DNA from 2 places in the Lelliottia nimipressuralis genome. Region 2 is predicted to be linked to the other one. Evidence: predicted binding sites of a transcription regulator. Region 2 holds the regulator's gene; the other holds the start of a gene.

Region 1 (7,804 bases), 1.9 Mb from region 2:
GCGAACAGGATCATCTCAACCTGCGTACCGTCGCGTTCGCCGATAGTGGAGGCCGTACGGAAGAAGTCCGCGAGGCTCAGCACATACACAAGCGAGGTATCCTGGAAGAGAACGATGCCCTGCGTCAGCAGCAGCGGGACCATGGCGCGAAACGCCTGTGGCAGAATAATGAGCTTCATGGACTGCCAGTGGGTCATCCCCAGGGCCAGCGCCGCGCTCGATTGTCCGCGAGAGATGCTCTGAATACCCGCGCGAATAATTTCCGAATAGTACGCCGCCTCAAACATTGAGAACGCGACCATGGCAGAGATCAGGCGGATATCGGTTTTCGGCGACAGTCCCAGCACGTTTTGCAGCAGACCGGGGACGATCAGATAAAACCACAGCAGCACCATCACCAGCGGAATGGAGCGGAAGACGTTGACGTAGGCGGTGGCGAACCAGGCGAAAGGCTTGAAGCTCGACAGGCGCATGACCGCCAAAATCGTGCCCCACACAATACCAACCACGATCGCAATGGCAGTGATTTTTAAGGTAATAACCAGCCCGTCGAGCAGATAGGGCATGGCGGGAACAATGGAACTCCAGTCAAACTCGTACATTATTTGCCCCCCAGATTGCCCGGCAGGCGAGTTTTACGTTCAACCAGGTTCATCACCAGCATGATGAAAGCGTTAATCAGCACATAGGCCACGGTAATGGCGGTGAAAGATTCCCACGCGTGGGCGGAGTAATCCAGCAGCTTGCCCGCCTGCGCCGCCATATCGACCAGACCAATGGTGGAGGCGATGGCCGAGTTTTTCACCAGGTTCATCATCTCGGAGGTCATCGGCGGAACGATTACGCGATAAGCGTTTGGCAGCAGCACGTAGCGGTAGCTTTGCGGCAGCGTCAGGCCCATCGCCAGTGCGGCGTTCTTTTGCCCGCGCGGCAGCGACTGAATCGCGGCACGCACCTGCTCGCATACGCGCGCAGCGGTGAACAGGCCAAGGCAGAGCATCGAGGAGACAAAGAACTGAATATTCGGGTCCAGCTCAGATTTAAACCACATGCCGAGATTTTCCGGCAGCAGTTCAGGCACAACCAGATACCAGGTAAAGAACTGCACGATGAGCGGAACGTTACGGAACAGTTCGACGTACAGGGTACCCAGGGAAGAGAGAAAACGGTTCGGAACGGTACGTAAAATACCGAACAGGGAACCGACCAGGAAAGCGATTATCCAGGCCGTTATCGATAACGCAACGGTAACCTGAAAGCCGCTCCACAGCCAGCCAAGATAGGTGGTGTTGCCGAACGGAGCTTGTTGCAGAAAAATGCCCCAGTTCCAGTCTATTGACATAATAAACTCCAGAAAAAAAAGGGTAGCAGCGCTACCCTCGAAGATTGGTGAGAAGCTCAATGTTCGCGCTGAGTGGGGAACGACCACTCAACGTATAGTCTGTCCGCGCTTCCCGACAATCGAGAGGGCAGGAGATCCCGCCCCTTAATGGTTCTAATTAGTTAAGTGCTTTGTCGTTTGGTTCTTTGAACAGGGCTTTCATGTCGTCAGACAGTTCAAAGTTCATGTTGAGATTTTTTGGTGGAATCGGGTTCTTGAACCACTTATCGAACCATTTTTCTGCTTCGCCGGAGGTCTGAACCTGAGCGATGGTGTCATCGATCAGCTTTTTGAAGCCCGCGTCGTCTTTACGCAGCATACAGCCGTATGCCTCTTTCGACTGCGCCGTGCCGACGATGTCCCAGTTGTCTGGTTTCTTCGCTTTTGCACGTTCGCCCGCCAGCAGCGCGTCATCCATCATGAATGCCACCGCGCGGCCGCTCTCCAGCGTACGGAAAGAGTCACCGTGGTCTTTCGCGCTGATGATGCGCATATCCAGTTTCTTCTCGTCGTTGAGCTTATGCAGCAGCACTTCAGAGGTGGTACCGGAGGTCACTACAACCGCTTTGCCTTTCAGGTCTGCGAAGTCTTTAATCTCGCCGCCTTTTTTGGTCAGCAGACGCGTACCGACCACGAAGATAGTGTCGGAGAAGGCCGCTTGTTTCTGACGTTCGAGGTTGTTGGTGGTGGAACCACACTCAAAATCGAAGGTGCCGTTTTGCAGCAGAGGAATACGGTTTTGCGACGTAATTGGAATCAGCTTCACCTGCAGGTCAGGTTTGTTGAGCTTTTTCTTGACCGCTTCTACGATCGCGTTGGAGTAGTCCTGAGAGTAGCCTACGACTTTTTGCGTGTTGTCGTAGTATGAGAACGGGACGGAAGATTCACGGTGGCCGACCACGATCACGCCATTTTTGGCAATCTTGTCGAGAGTGCTCCCGGCAGCCGGAGCGTCTTCAGCGTGAACGACGCCTGCGGACATCCCCATTACCAGCATTGCTGTGGCCAGTTTACGTAATTGCATACCCAACTCCTTTATTATCTGCGCCAATGACGCATTGATACCCATTGTGATGTTGTTATATCTCGCGCGATGCGAGTGCAGTGTTATGCAAGCTTGTTAACATTTAGTCTGGCTTAATGTAAAGATTTTGCTGCGTTATTGTTTATTTTTGCGAAGCGCGCCGCACCATTCAGAGGCAAAAATATCTGCCTGCACCGTTTCGGTGCTACCGATGAACTGCGGTGGTGCGCCAACGTTGCACGTTAAGCCAAACCACTGAATCTGTGATTTAACAAAGCAATAGGCGTGCCAGAAATGGGAGTTGAGGGGGAATTGCCGGGTATCAGATGTGTCGTGCCAGACCTGGCCTGGGATGAGGAATGAAGGCCCGGCAAGCGAAACGCCGCCGGGCACTGGGGGGATTACTTACGACGCTGACGCAAACTCATTAACACAGCGCCAAAACCAAACAGTACCGTCAGGATCCACAGCGGCCAGTTGCCGGTGCGAGCATACGGCGTGAGGCCGGAGGTTGGCGTGACGGTGGTTGTCAGCACGGCGCGTGTGAATTGCGGGATCATCGCCTGGATTTCACCCTGCGGACCAATCACAGCGGTAATGCCGTTATTGGTGCTGCGCAGCAGCGGACGGGCCAGCTCCAGGGAACGCATGCGCGCCATCTGGAAGTGCTGCCACGGGCCAATCGACTTGCCAAACCAGGCATCGTTGGAGATGGTCAGCAGATAATCCGTATCGGGACGGAAGTTATCGCGCACCTGTTCGCCAAGGATGATTTCGTAACAGATCGCCGGGGTCAGCGCCAGGCCATGCGCATGAAGCTGCGGCTGGACATAAGGCCCACGGCTGAAGGACGACATTGGCAGATCGAAGAACGGTGCCAGCGGGCGCAGAATCGTTTCCAGCGGTACAAACTCACCAAACGGCACCAGGTGGTTTTTGTTGTAACGATTCGCCGATTCGTAGCTGTACGGGTTGTCTTTGCCGAGCGTGATAATGGTGTTGTAGGTGTCGTAACGGTTCTGTTTGTTCAGACGCGCGTCGACAATCCCGGTGATCAGCGTGCTGTTCTTCGCGCGCAGCAGATCGTCCATCATGCTCAGGAAACGCTGCTGGTTGATCTCCAGATCGGGAATCGCAGACTCCGGCCAGATAATCAGGTCAGATTTGCCCATCTCTTTCTGCGTCGCATCGAGATAGATTTTCAGCGTATTGATCAGCTGGTTCTCATCCCACTTCAGCGACTGCGGAATGTTGCCCTGCACCATCGACACCTGAGTTGCGCGCGCGGGCTCCAGAGTGAACCACTGGATAAAGCGCAGCGGGAAGGGAAGGGCAAACAGCACCACTGCTGCGACCAGCGGTTTCCAGTTGCGCTGCACCAGGGCCAGTGCCAGCAGACCACTCACCACCATCAGCAGGAAGTTGATCGCCTCCACGCCCATCACCGGCGCCAGGCCTTTTAGCGGGCCATCAATCTGGCTGTAGCCAAACTGCAGCCACGGGAAGCCGGTCAGCACCCAGCCGCGTAAAAACTCGGTGATTTGCCAGACCACGGGTGCCGCAATCGCCACGCGCAGCCAGCTGGTTTTCGGCCACAGGCGCGACAAAATCCCCGCGAAAAGACCGGTATACAGCGAGAGATACGCCGCCAGCAGCACCACCAGGAAGACGTTAACCGGGCCAGGCATACCGCCGAACTGGGCGATACTGACGTAAACCCAGTTAATGCCGGAGCCAAACAGGCCCAGACCCCAGAAGTAGCCGATGGCCGCAGCCTGAATCGGGCGACGATTCAGCGTCAGTCCTTGTAACCCCATCAGTGAGAGGAGGGCGGCAGGCCAGATGTCATAAGGAGAAAAAGCCAGCGTTCCGCTGGCTCCGAGCAACAGCGCCAGCAGCAAACGGACGCGCTGGCGTTCAAGCAGTGGGGCAAATGCCATTTACATTAATCTTCCAGTTTTGGCACCGGGGAGTCGTCCGGCATTCTGACGTGAACCTGAATAATACGTCGGCTGTCGGCCATAGCGACCTTGAACTGGTAACCATCGATGTCAACGGACTCGCCGCGCGCCGGGAGATGGCCAAAGGCCTGCATCACCAGCCCGCCAATGGTATCCACCTCTTCATCGCTGAAGTGGGTGCCAAAGGTGTCGTTGAACTCTTCAATGGAGGCCAGCGCGCGCACGGTCCACGTATGTCGGCTAAGCTGACGGAATTCGATATCGTCTTCTTCGTCGTACTCATCTTCGATTTCACCGACGATCAGTTCGAGAATATCTTCGATAGTCACAAGGCCGGAAACACCGCCAAATTCATCGATAACAATCGCCATGTGGTAGCGCTGGGAGCGGAACTCTTTCAGCATGCGGTCAACGCGCTTGCTTTCCGGAACCACCACCGCCTGGCGTAACACTTTTTCCATGCTGAAAGCTTCGGCATCGCTGCGCATAAACGGCAGCAGATCCTTGGCCATCAGAATCCCTTCAATGTGATCTTTGTCTTCGCTAATCACCGGGAAACGCGAGTGGGCCGATTCGATGATCACATCGAGGCACTCGTCCAGAGTCTGGTTGCGTTTCAGGGTAATCATCTGCGAGCGGGGGATCATAATATCGCGAACGCGCTGGTCGGCGATGTCCATGACCCCTTCGAGCATTTCGCGCGTATCTTCGTCGATAAGATCGTTCTGCCCGGAATCACGAATCAGCTCCAGGAGTTCATCACGGTTTTTCGGTTCGCCGTGGAACAGCTGGCTCAGAATGAGGGAGAAAAATCCCTTCTTACTGGTTGTCGTGTCGCTACTGTGTGAATTGTCGTCGCTCATGGCGTTTGTTAAGGGTTCTCTTGTGAGTTTAATGCGCGCCGCCGCAGGAAAGGTCCATATGCGGCGGCCTGATCGGTCAATAAAGCCTGATGCTTAACTGACTATTCTTTCTCGGCAATGTACGGATCCTCATAGCCCAGAGCAAGCATTATCTCTGTCTCGAGGGATTCCATCTCTTCCGCTTCTTCGTCTTCAATATGATCATAACCCAGCAGATGCAGACTGCCGTGGATAACCATATGCGCCCAGTGAGCGTCGAGCGGCTTTTGCTGCTCTTTGGCTTCCTGTTCAACCACCTGACGGCAGATGATCAGGTCGCCGAGCAGCGGCATTTCGATGCCCGGCGGCGCTTCAAACGGGAAAGAGAGCACGTTGGTCGGCTTATCTTTCCCGCGATAGGTCAGGTTCAGCTCGTGGCTCTCCGCTTCGTCGACCAGGCGAATCGTGACTTCTGACTCTTCCTGAAACTGCGGGATCACCGCATCCAGCCATGTTTGAAACTGACGCTCTTCCGGCAAACCGGAATTGTCTTCACAGGCTAGCTGTAAATCGAGGATCACCTGACTCATTTATTCTCATGCTCCTGGGCTTCGCGTTTTCGTTCCGCGGCCTGTTCTGCTTTACGTTTTTGTTCTGCTTCTTCCCACGCTTCATAGGCATTGACGATGCGGGCGACCACCGGATGGCGCACCACGTCTTCGCTGTTGAAGAAGTTGAAGCTAATTTCGTCTACTTCCGCCAGCACTTCGATGGCGTGACGCAGACCGGATTTGGTGCTGCGCGGCAGGTCGATCTGGGTGATATCGCCGGTAATAACCGCTTTCGAGTTGAAGCCGATACGGGTCAGGAACATCTTCATCTGTTCGATGGTGGTGTTCTGGCTCTCATCGAGAATGATAAACGCATCGTTCAGCGTACGGCCGCGCATATAGGCGAGCGGGGCGACTTCGATGACGTTACGCTCGATCAGCTTTTCCACTTTCTCGAAGCCGAGCATTTCAAACAGGGCGTCATACAGCGGGCGCAGATACGGGTCTACTTTCTGGCTCAGATCGCCAGGCAGGAAGCCCAGTTTCTCACCGGCTTCAACGGCCGGGCGCGTCAGCAGGATACGACGAATATCCTGACGCTCCAGTGCATCGACGGCGGCGGCAACGGCCAGATAGGTTTTACCCGTCCCCGCCGGGCCGACGCCGAAGGTGATGTCATGGTCGAGAATATTGGCGATGTACTGCGCCTGGTTTGGCGTACGCGGCTTGATGACGCCACGCTTGGTTTTGATATTGATGGCCTTGCCGTAGTCCGGCACGCTTTCCGCGCTCTGCTCCAGCACACGCGCTTCTTTAATGGCAAGGTGGATGTGCTCAGGCTCGATATCCTGAGTTTCGCCGCGCATCGGGGCGGTATCGACATACAGGCTGCGCAGAATGTCCGCAGCGGCGTTGACGCAGATGGCGCGTCCGGTGAGTTTGAAGTGATTATCGCGACGATTGATTTCGATACCCAGACGTCGCTCCAGTTGTTTGATGTTGTCATCAAACGGCCCGCACAGGCTCAGCAGGCGAGCGTTGTCTGCTGGCTCCAGGGTAAGTTCACGCGTTTCTGTATTCAAACTGTTCCTCTTAATGTGTGTAGGGTCAGAGAGCAACGTGCCGAACTGACTTACAGACGAGTCGTCTTTACGAAATTATTCACGCCACAGTTTAAAGGCGCAAGCTTATGGTTGCATATTGGGGACGCAGAGGGGAAATACAAGGCCTGCCAGAGCGACAGGCCTGAATGGATCAAGGCTGGTAAACACCGACACCCAAATCGTTTTCTTTACGCGTGCGGGCAATAACAGACTCTGGCGTTTCGGCGACGCGCAGGCCCATTTCCGCTTCCGTGCGCACCAGTTTGCCGCGCATGGAGTTGGTGAGCACTTCCTGGATTTCGATATCGACAAACTTACCGATCATGTCCGGAGTGCCTTCGAAGTTCACCACGCGGTTGTTCTCGGTTCGCCCAGAGAGCTGCATCAGGCTCTTACGCGACGTGCCTTCCACCAGAATACGCTGCGTGGTGCCGAGCATACGGCGGCTCCAGGCGTTGACCTGCTGGTTGATACGCTCCTGCAGAATATAGAGACGCTGTTTCTTCTCCTCTTCCGGCACATCGTCCACCATATCGGCGGCTGGCGTGCCCGGACGCGCAGAGAAGATAAAGCTAAAGCTGGTGTCGAAATTGACTTCGCCAATCAGCTTCATGGTACGCGCGAAGTCGTCGGTGGTTTCGCCAGGGAAGCCGACGATAAAGTCGGAGCTAATCTGGATATCCGGGCGCGCTTCACGCAGCTTGCGGATGATCGCTTTGTACTCCAGCACCGTATGCGTGCGGCCCATCAGGTTCAGCACGCGGTCAGAGCCGCACTGAACCGGCAGGTGCAGGAAGCTCACCAGCTCTGGCGTATCGCGATAGACATCAATGATGTCATCGGTAAATTCGATCGGATGGCTGGTGGTGAAACGCACGCGGTCGATACCGTCGATGGCGGCAACCAGACGCAGCAGCTCGGCGAAGGTGCCGGTGGAGCCGT
Region 2 (7,804 bases):
GGATGTCTACTCGGAAGAGGCGGCGGCCAAGGTTATCGAAACCGACGAGAAGGTGTTCCGCCATAATGTCTCTCTCACCTACGAGCAGTGGCTGGATTACCCCGACGGGCGCAAAGCCTGCTTTGAAATTCGTAAAGTGCCTTATTACGACCGCGTGGGCAAACGCCACGGCCTGATGGGCTTTGGCCGCGATATTACCGAGCGTAAGCGTTATCAGGACGCGCTAGAGCGTGCCAGCCGCGACAAGACCACCTTCATCTCGACCATCAGCCATGAGCTGCGTACGCCGTTGAACGGCATCGTGGGGCTTAGCCGTATTCTGCTGGACACGGAACTGACCGGCGAACAGGAAAAATACCTCAAAACTATCCACGTTTCCGCCGTGACTCTCGGTAATATCTTCAACGATATTATTGATATGGATAAGATGGAACGCCGAAAAGTCCAGCTGGATAATCAGCCTGTCGACTTCACCGGTTTCCTGGCGGATCTGGAGAATCTCTCCGGTTTGCAGGCGCAGCAGAAAGGGCTGCGCTTTGTGCTGGAGCCTTCGCTGCCGCTGCCGCATAAAGTGGTGACGGATGGTACGCGTCTGCGCCAGATCCTGTGGAACCTCATCAGCAACGCCGTCAAGTTCACCCAGAAAGGGGAAGTGGTGGTGCGTATTCGCTTCGATGCAGGCGATATGCTGCACTTCGAAGTGGAGGACTCCGGCATCGGCATTCCGCAGGAAGAGCAGGACAAAATCTTCGCCATGTATTATCAGGTGAAAGACAGCCACGGCGGGAAACCGGCAACGGGCACCGGGATTGGCCTGGCCGTTTCGCGCCGCCTGGCGAAGAGCATGGGCGGGGATATCACCGTCTCCAGCCAGCAGGGGAAAGGCTCTGTCTTTACGCTGACGGTACATGCGCCTGCGGTTGCTGAAGAGGTGGAAGATACCTTCGAGAACGATGAACTGCCGCTGCCCGCCCTTCATGTTCTGCTGGTTGAAGATATTGAGCTGAACGTGATTGTCGCCCGTTCTGTGCTCGAAAAACTGGGTAACAGCGTCGATGTGGCGATGACCGGGACTGCTGCGCTGGAGATGTTTACGCCAGGTGAGTATGACCTCGTGCTGCTGGATATTCAGCTCCCGGATATGACCGGGCTGGACATCTCCCGCGAGCTGACGCGTCGTTATACGCGCGATGAATTACCGCCGCTGGTGGCCCTGACCGCTAACGTTCTGAAGGACAAAAAAGAGTACCTCGATGCCGGTATGGACGATGTGCTCAGCAAACCGCTGGCGGTGCCTGCCCTGACCGCTATGATCAAAAAATTCTGGGATACCTGTGATGAAGAGGAGAGCACGATGACGCCTGTAGACAGCGAAAAAGCACAATCACTTCTGGATATCGCCATGCTGGAGCAGTACATCGATCTAGTCGGGCCGAAACTGATCACCGATGGGGTGGCAGTGTTCGAGAAAATGATGCCGGGCTATTTAAGCGTGCTGGAGTCCAATCTGACGGCGCGCGACCAGAAAGGCATCGTCGAAGAGGGGCACAAAATTAAAGGCGCTGCCGGATCGGTCGGGTTACGCCATTTGCAGCAGTTGGGTCAGCAGATCCAGTCTCCGGATTTACCGGCGTGGTGGGATAACGTGGGTGAATGGGTTGAAGAGATGAAACAAGAGTGGCAGAACGATGTGGATGTGTTGAAAGCGTGGGTGGAAAATACCAAAAAATGACCCCGGCTAAACCGGGGTGCGCGAATACTGCGCCAACACCAGGGAAATCTTGGCAGCGCCTGTTTTTTTAGTATTGTGACTGCATGGACGCTGCCCGAAAATTTAGGCCGCACGCAGTTAAGATAGCAAATCTTAAATGATTTGTTACAGGAATCAGTGAAATGTGTGAAGCATAGCGTTTTAATCAGAATTTTTAATGTGCTTCAGATAGTTGGAGAGAAGGGACGGCGAAATGAAAAAGGTAGGTGTTGTACTGAGCGGCTGCGGCGTTTACGACGGCGCAGAGATTCATGAGTCAGTTCTGACGCTGCTCGCACTGGCGAAACAGGGTGCAGAAGCGGTCTGTTTTGCGCCGGATAAAAGCCAGACGGATGTTATCAATCATTTATCTGGTGAATTAATGCCGGAAACCCGCAATGTGCTGATTGAAGCGGCGCGCATTGCCCGTGGCAATATCCAGCCGCTGGCACAGGCCAATGCCGAGGAGCTGGATGCCCTGATCGTGCCAGGTGGTTTTGGTGCCGCCAAAAATTTGAGTAATTTCGCCAGTCAGGGCAGCGAGTGTCGGGTCGATGATGCGCTGAAAGCGCTGGCGCAGCGCATGCACGCCGCAGGAAAACCGCTGGGCTTTATGTGCATCGCCCCTGCGATGCTGCCTAAGATTTTTGATTTCCCGCTGCGCCTGACCATCGGCACTGACATCGATACCGCTGAAGTGATCGAAGAGATGGGTGGCGAGCATGTGCCGTGCCCGGTGGAAGATATCGTGGTCGACGAGGACAACAAAATCGTGACCACGCCCGCCTATATGCTGGCGCAAACTATCGCTGAAGCCGCCGTCGGTATTGAGAAACTGGTCGAACGCGTGCTGGTGCTTTCCCGGTGAGTAAAAAACGCTCTTCTGTCGCCTGGGTGAAACGCATTGTGCTGCGCGCGCTGCTGGCGCTTGCAGTGTTCTGGGGCGGTGGCATCGCGCTCTTCAGCATTGTGCCAGTGCCGTTTTCTGCGGTCATGGTTGAGCGCCAGCTCGGCGCATGGCTGACGGGGGATTTCAGCTATGTGGCACACTCGGACTGGGTGAGCATGGACGAAATCTCCCCGTGGATGGGACTGGCGGTTATCGCGGCGGAAGATCAGAAATTCCCGGAACACTGGGGCTTTGACGTCTCGGCGATTGAAAAAGCGCTGGCCCACAATGAACGGAATGAAAATCGCGTGCGCGGTGCTTCGACGCTCTCTCAGCAGACGGCGAAAAACCTGTTTTTATGGGATGGCAGAAGCTGGGTGCGCAAAGGGCTGGAGGCGGGTCTGACGCTGGGCATGGAGACCGTCTGGAGTAAAAAACGCATTCTGACGGTGTATCTCAATATCGCTGAGTTTGGTGATGGGGTGTTTGGCGTGGAGGCGGCGGCACAACGCTATTTCCACAAACCCGCCAGCCGCCTGACTCAAGCCGAGGCCGCACTGCTGGCCGCGGTGTTACCTAACCCGATTCGCTATAAAGCGGATGCGCCGTCAGGGTATGTCCGCAACCGTCAGGCGTGGATCATGCGCCAGATGCGACAGTTGGGTGGAGAAGGGTTTATGACCAGGAATAAATTGTACAGATGAGGACTTAGTCCTCATCAAATCCGGCGTTGAACAGCGCGACGACCGCAGCCAGCGCTTCGACTTCCTGCGGACCGGTCGCTTCCACTTCAATCTGTCGGCCCTTTGCGGAATCCAGCATCAGCAGCGCAATTACGCTGTTGGCTTCTGCTTCCGTGCCTTCATCGTTACGCAGCAGCACTTCCGCATCAAATCCTTGCATCAGTTCAAACAGTTTCATCGCCGGGCGTGCGTGCATGCCCAGCTTGTTGGTGATCTCAACGGTATGTTTTACGGTCATGTTTTACGTTTTTCCAGCGTGCGATGACGAGACTGAACGTTTTTACCGCGTGAGCGGAAGTAATCAGCCAGCTGTTCGGCAATATACACCGAACGATGTTTACCGCCGGTACAACCAATTGCGACCGTCAGGTAGCTACGATTGTTGGTTTCCAGCATAGGTAACCATAGCTCAAGGTAGCTTCGCGTCTGGTAGATAAAATTGTGAACTTCTGTGTGACGATCGAGGAATGCCGCCACGGGCTTGTCCAGACCGGTCATTGGACGCAGTTTCGGGTCCCAGTGCGGGTTCGGCAGGAATCGTACGTCGAAAACATAATCCGCATCGATTGGAATGCCGTGTTTGAAGCCAAAGGATTCGAACACCATGGTCAGCTCGCGCTCGCGTTTACCCAACAGGCGGGTACGCAGCATTTCTGCCAGCTCATGCACGGACATTTCAGAGGTGTCGACGATCAGATCCGCACGGGAACGCAGCGGTTCCAGCAGATCGCTCTCTTCGTCGATGGCACTTTCAAGCGACAGATTCTTGCTGGAAAGGGGGTGTAAACGACGGGTGTCACTGTAGCGACGGATTAGCGTGTTACGGTCAGCGTCAAGGAACAGCAGCTGCGGCGTGAAGTTATCCGGCAGGCTGTTCATCGCCTCTTCAAAGATTTCCGGGGATTCCGGCATGTTGCGCACGTCGATACTGACCGCAGCAGAGATCTGCCGGTCAGCAAGCGTTCGCGCCAGGTCGGGCAGCAGGACAACCGGAAGGTTGTCGACGCAGTAAAATCCCATATCTTCGAGCGCTCGCAGGGCCACGGATTTCCCCGAGCCTGAACGACCGCTGACGATCATCAGCACCATGTTCCGTTTCTCCTCACGACTGCAGATGTGAAGGCCATCTCCTGGTTACGCATCATCCTGATTGCCTTCCGCTTCGGTGATAATTTGGTACAGCTCTTCATCACTTTGGGCTGCGCGCAGACGGCGGCAAATTGTTTTATCCGCCAGACGTTTTGCGACCAGAGAAAGCGTATGCAAATGGGTTTTCGTCTGGTCAGCAGGCACCAGCAGAGCGAAAAGCAAATCAACCGGCTGGTTATCAATCGCATCAAAAGCGATAGGCGTTTCAAGCTGCACAAAAACGCCCACGGCGCGTAATGTGTCTTCTTCCAGTTTGCCATGCGGAATGGCGATGCCATTGCCGATGCCGGTACTGCCCATTTTTTCACGGGTCAGAATGGCCTCAAATACCACCTGAGGCGGCAGGCTTAACTGTTTTGCAGCCAGTTCACTGATAATTTCCAGAGCCCGTTTTTTGCTCTGACAGTGAACGCCACTGCGGGTACATTCCTGGTTAAGGACATTACTCAATTGAAGCGAGGAATCGTTGTTCATCATAATTTCACCTAAGCGCTAACTGTACAAATGGCCTGTTGTGTTTGACAACAGGCCGCCCTGCACCCGTTAACTGCCCGGACAATTAGTGTTGTTTCAGTTTATCTTTATGTTTATTAAGCTGTCGTGCCAGCTTGTCAATCAAGCCGTCGATAGCCGCATACATGTCTTGCCCTTCCGCACTGGCATGGATTTCGCCCCCGTTGACATGCAGGGTTGCGTCCGAGATATGAGTCACTTTCTCCACTTTTAACACAATGTAGACCTGATTGATCCTCTCGAAATACTGCTCCAGTTTGGCGAATTTTGTATTCACAAAATCACGCAAGGCTTCAGTGATCTCGACATTCTGTCCTGTGATGTTGAGCTGCATAGTGTCTTCCTTATCGGTTGTGTCAAACCAGTTGTTTACGCTGGTTAGACGGCGGAATGGATAAAGACTCTCGATACTTCGCAACAGTACGACGTGCCACCATAATACCCTGGTCGGACAGCATGGTGGTTAACTTACTGTCACTCAGTGGCTTCGCGGGGTTTTCCGCGGCGATCAACTTCTTCACCAGTGCGCGAATGGCCGTTGACGAGGCTTCGCCACCGCCTTCGGTATTCACATGGCTGGAGAAGAAATACTTAAGCTCAAAAATACCGCGCGGGCTGTGCAGATATTTCTGCGTAGTCACACGCGAAATGGTCGATTCGTGCATCTCGACGGCCTGGGCGATATCCGCCAGCACCATCGGTTTCATAAACTCTTCGCCCTGATCGAAAAACGCTTGCTGCTGTTCGACGATGCAACGACTCACCCGTAGCAGCGTATCATTTCGGCTCTCAAGGCTTTTGATCAGCCAGCGCGCTTCCTGAAGATTGCTACGAATATATTGATTGTCGGAGTCGTTGCGCACGCTGGTGCACATGGAGGCGTATTGCTGATTGATTTGCAGGCGAGGAATGCTGTCGGAATTCAGTTCAACGGCCCAGCGGCCATTGTGTTTGCGTACCAGAACGTCAGGAATGACGTACTCGGGTTCGCTGGTCTGGATCGACTGTCCGGGGCGTGGATCGAGGGACTGAATCAGATTCACCGCCTCTTTCAGCACATCTTCTTTCAGACGGGTGACGCGCATCAGCGAGCGGAAGTCGTGATTCGCCAGCAGATCGAGGTGATCGCTGATGATCAACCGCGCTTCGTCGATCCACGGCGTCTCTTTCGCAAACTGCGACAGCTGGATCAACAGGCAATCACGCAGATCTTTCGCCGCCACGCCAACCGGGTCAAAGCGCTGGATGCGTTTTAGCACCGCTTCGATCTCATCGAGATCGATATCGCCGTTCCCGATGCTCTCCAGAATATCTTCCAGAGAAACGGTCAAATAGCCGGTGTCATCCACGGCATCGACAATCGAGGTAGCAATCGCGCGATCGGTTTCGGTGAATGGCGTCAGCTCCACCTGCCACATCAGATAATCCTGCAGGGACTGGGTGGTTTCACCCTGATAGACCGGTAGCTCGTCATCCTGGTAATCTGCACGCGTCCCGGAAGGGGTTCCGGCGGTGTAGATTTCATCCCAGCTGGCGTCTAGCGGTAGCTCGTCCGGCATCTCTTTTTGTTCAAGAGCGTCTGCCGTATCAAGCGATTCGGTGTCCTGCTTTTCCTGGGTATCAACCTCGTCATGAAGATCGGTTTGCTCCAGCAGGGGGTTACTGTCCAGCGCCTGCTGGAGTTCCTGCTGAAGTTCTAACGTGGACAGCTGCAACAGACGAATCGCCTGTTGTAGCTGTGGCGTCATCGCCAGTTGCTGGCTGAGCCGTAATTGCAAACCTTGCTTCATGTTCAGAGCGTTTTTCCCCGCTTTGGCGTGACTTAACCTCTACCCTATCAGAGTCTGAAGTCTTCCCCAAGGTACACACGCTTCACATGCTCGTCTTCGAGGATTTCGAGTGGCGTGCCGTGGGCGATTAAATGGCCCTGGCTGACGATATAAGCGCGTTCACAAACTGCCAGCGTTTCACGTACGTTGTGGTCCGTGATGAGCACACCGAGGCCGCTGTCGCGCAAATGCTCGATAATACGTTTGATGTCGATGACGGAGATAGGGTCAACGCCCGCAAAAGGTTCATCCAGCAGGATAAATTTTGGATTCGCGGCAAGCGCACGGGCGATTTCCACGCGGCGGCGTTCACCACCGGACAGCGCCTGACCGAGGCTGTCGCGCAGATGTTCGATGTGGAACTCTTCCATCAGCTCGTTGGCACGATCCTGACGCTGCTCGGAGGTCAAATCGTCACGGATTTGCAGCACGGCCATCAGGTTGTCGAACACGCTCAGACGACGGAAAATCGACGCTTCCTGCGGCAGATAGCCAATACCACGACGCGCGCGCGCATGCAGTGGCAGCAGGCTGATGTCTTCATCATCAATGATAATGTTGCCCGCATCGCGTGAAACGATGCCGACCACCATGTAAAAGGTGGTGGTTTTGCCCGCACCGTTTGGGCCTAACAGGCCCACGATTTCGCCGGAGTTTACGGTCAGACTGACATCTTCCACGACGCGGCGGCCTTTATAGGCTTTGGCGAGGTTCTTTGCAGTTAATGTTGCCATAACGAATTAGTTACTCTTTTTCTGTGCCGGGGCCTGGTCTTTGTTCTTGTCCTGCAGCTGAGACGGAACCAGAACGGTAGTGACGCGCTTACCTTTTTCGCTGAAAGCCTGCATTTTCTGCTCTTTCACCAGATAAGTGATCTTATCGCCGGTGATGTTGCTATCCAGCTGTTCCAGATAGGCATTGCCGGTCAGGA

The links. Region 2 encodes sigma-54, which starts transcription at its own class of promoters, with help from an activator protein. Its sites were predicted from a motif close to GTTGGCACANNTTTCGCTNT; they were not measured.
Region 1: a site for sigma-54 is predicted at 2,679-2,698, ahead of ACB496_RS06090 (amino acid ABC transporter substrate-binding protein). Genes of this name have one in related genera too.

What each region holds. Positions count from the first base shown of each region.
Region 1 covers NZ_CP167172.1:1,313,073-1,320,876, forward strand. The annotation lists gene gltK (glutamate/aspartate ABC transporter permease GltK) at 1-602, opposite strand, end outside; gene ACB496_RS06085 (amino acid ABC transporter permease) at 602-1,342, opposite strand; gene ACB496_RS06090 (amino acid ABC transporter substrate-binding protein) at 1,500-2,405, opposite strand; gene lnt (apolipoprotein N-acyltransferase) at 2,807-4,345, opposite strand; gene corC (CNNM family magnesium/cobalt transport protein CorC) at 4,351-5,229, opposite strand; gene ybeY (rRNA maturation RNase YbeY) at 5,331-5,798, opposite strand; gene ACB496_RS06110 (PhoH family protein) at 5,795-6,841, opposite strand; gene miaB (tRNA (N6-isopentenyl adenosine(37)-C2)-methylthiotransferase MiaB) at 7,014-7,804, opposite strand, start outside.
Region 2 covers NZ_CP167172.1:4,110,873-4,118,676, reverse strand. The annotation lists gene arcB (aerobic respiration two-component sensor histidine kinase ArcB) at 1-1,732, shown strand, start outside; gene elbB (isoprenoid biosynthesis glyoxalase ElbB) at 1,965-2,618, shown strand; gene mtgA (monofunctional biosynthetic peptidoglycan transglycosylase) at 2,615-3,343, shown strand; gene npr (PTS phosphocarrier protein NPr) at 3,348-3,620, opposite strand; gene rapZ (RNase adapter RapZ) at 3,617-4,471, opposite strand; gene ptsN (PTS IIA-like nitrogen regulatory protein PtsN) at 4,517-5,008, opposite strand; gene hpf (ribosome hibernation promoting factor) at 5,091-5,378, opposite strand; gene rpoN (RNA polymerase factor sigma-54) at 5,401-6,834, opposite strand; gene lptB (LPS export ABC transporter ATP-binding protein) at 6,882-7,607, opposite strand; gene lptA (lipopolysaccharide ABC transporter substrate-binding protein LptA) at 7,614-7,804, opposite strand, start outside.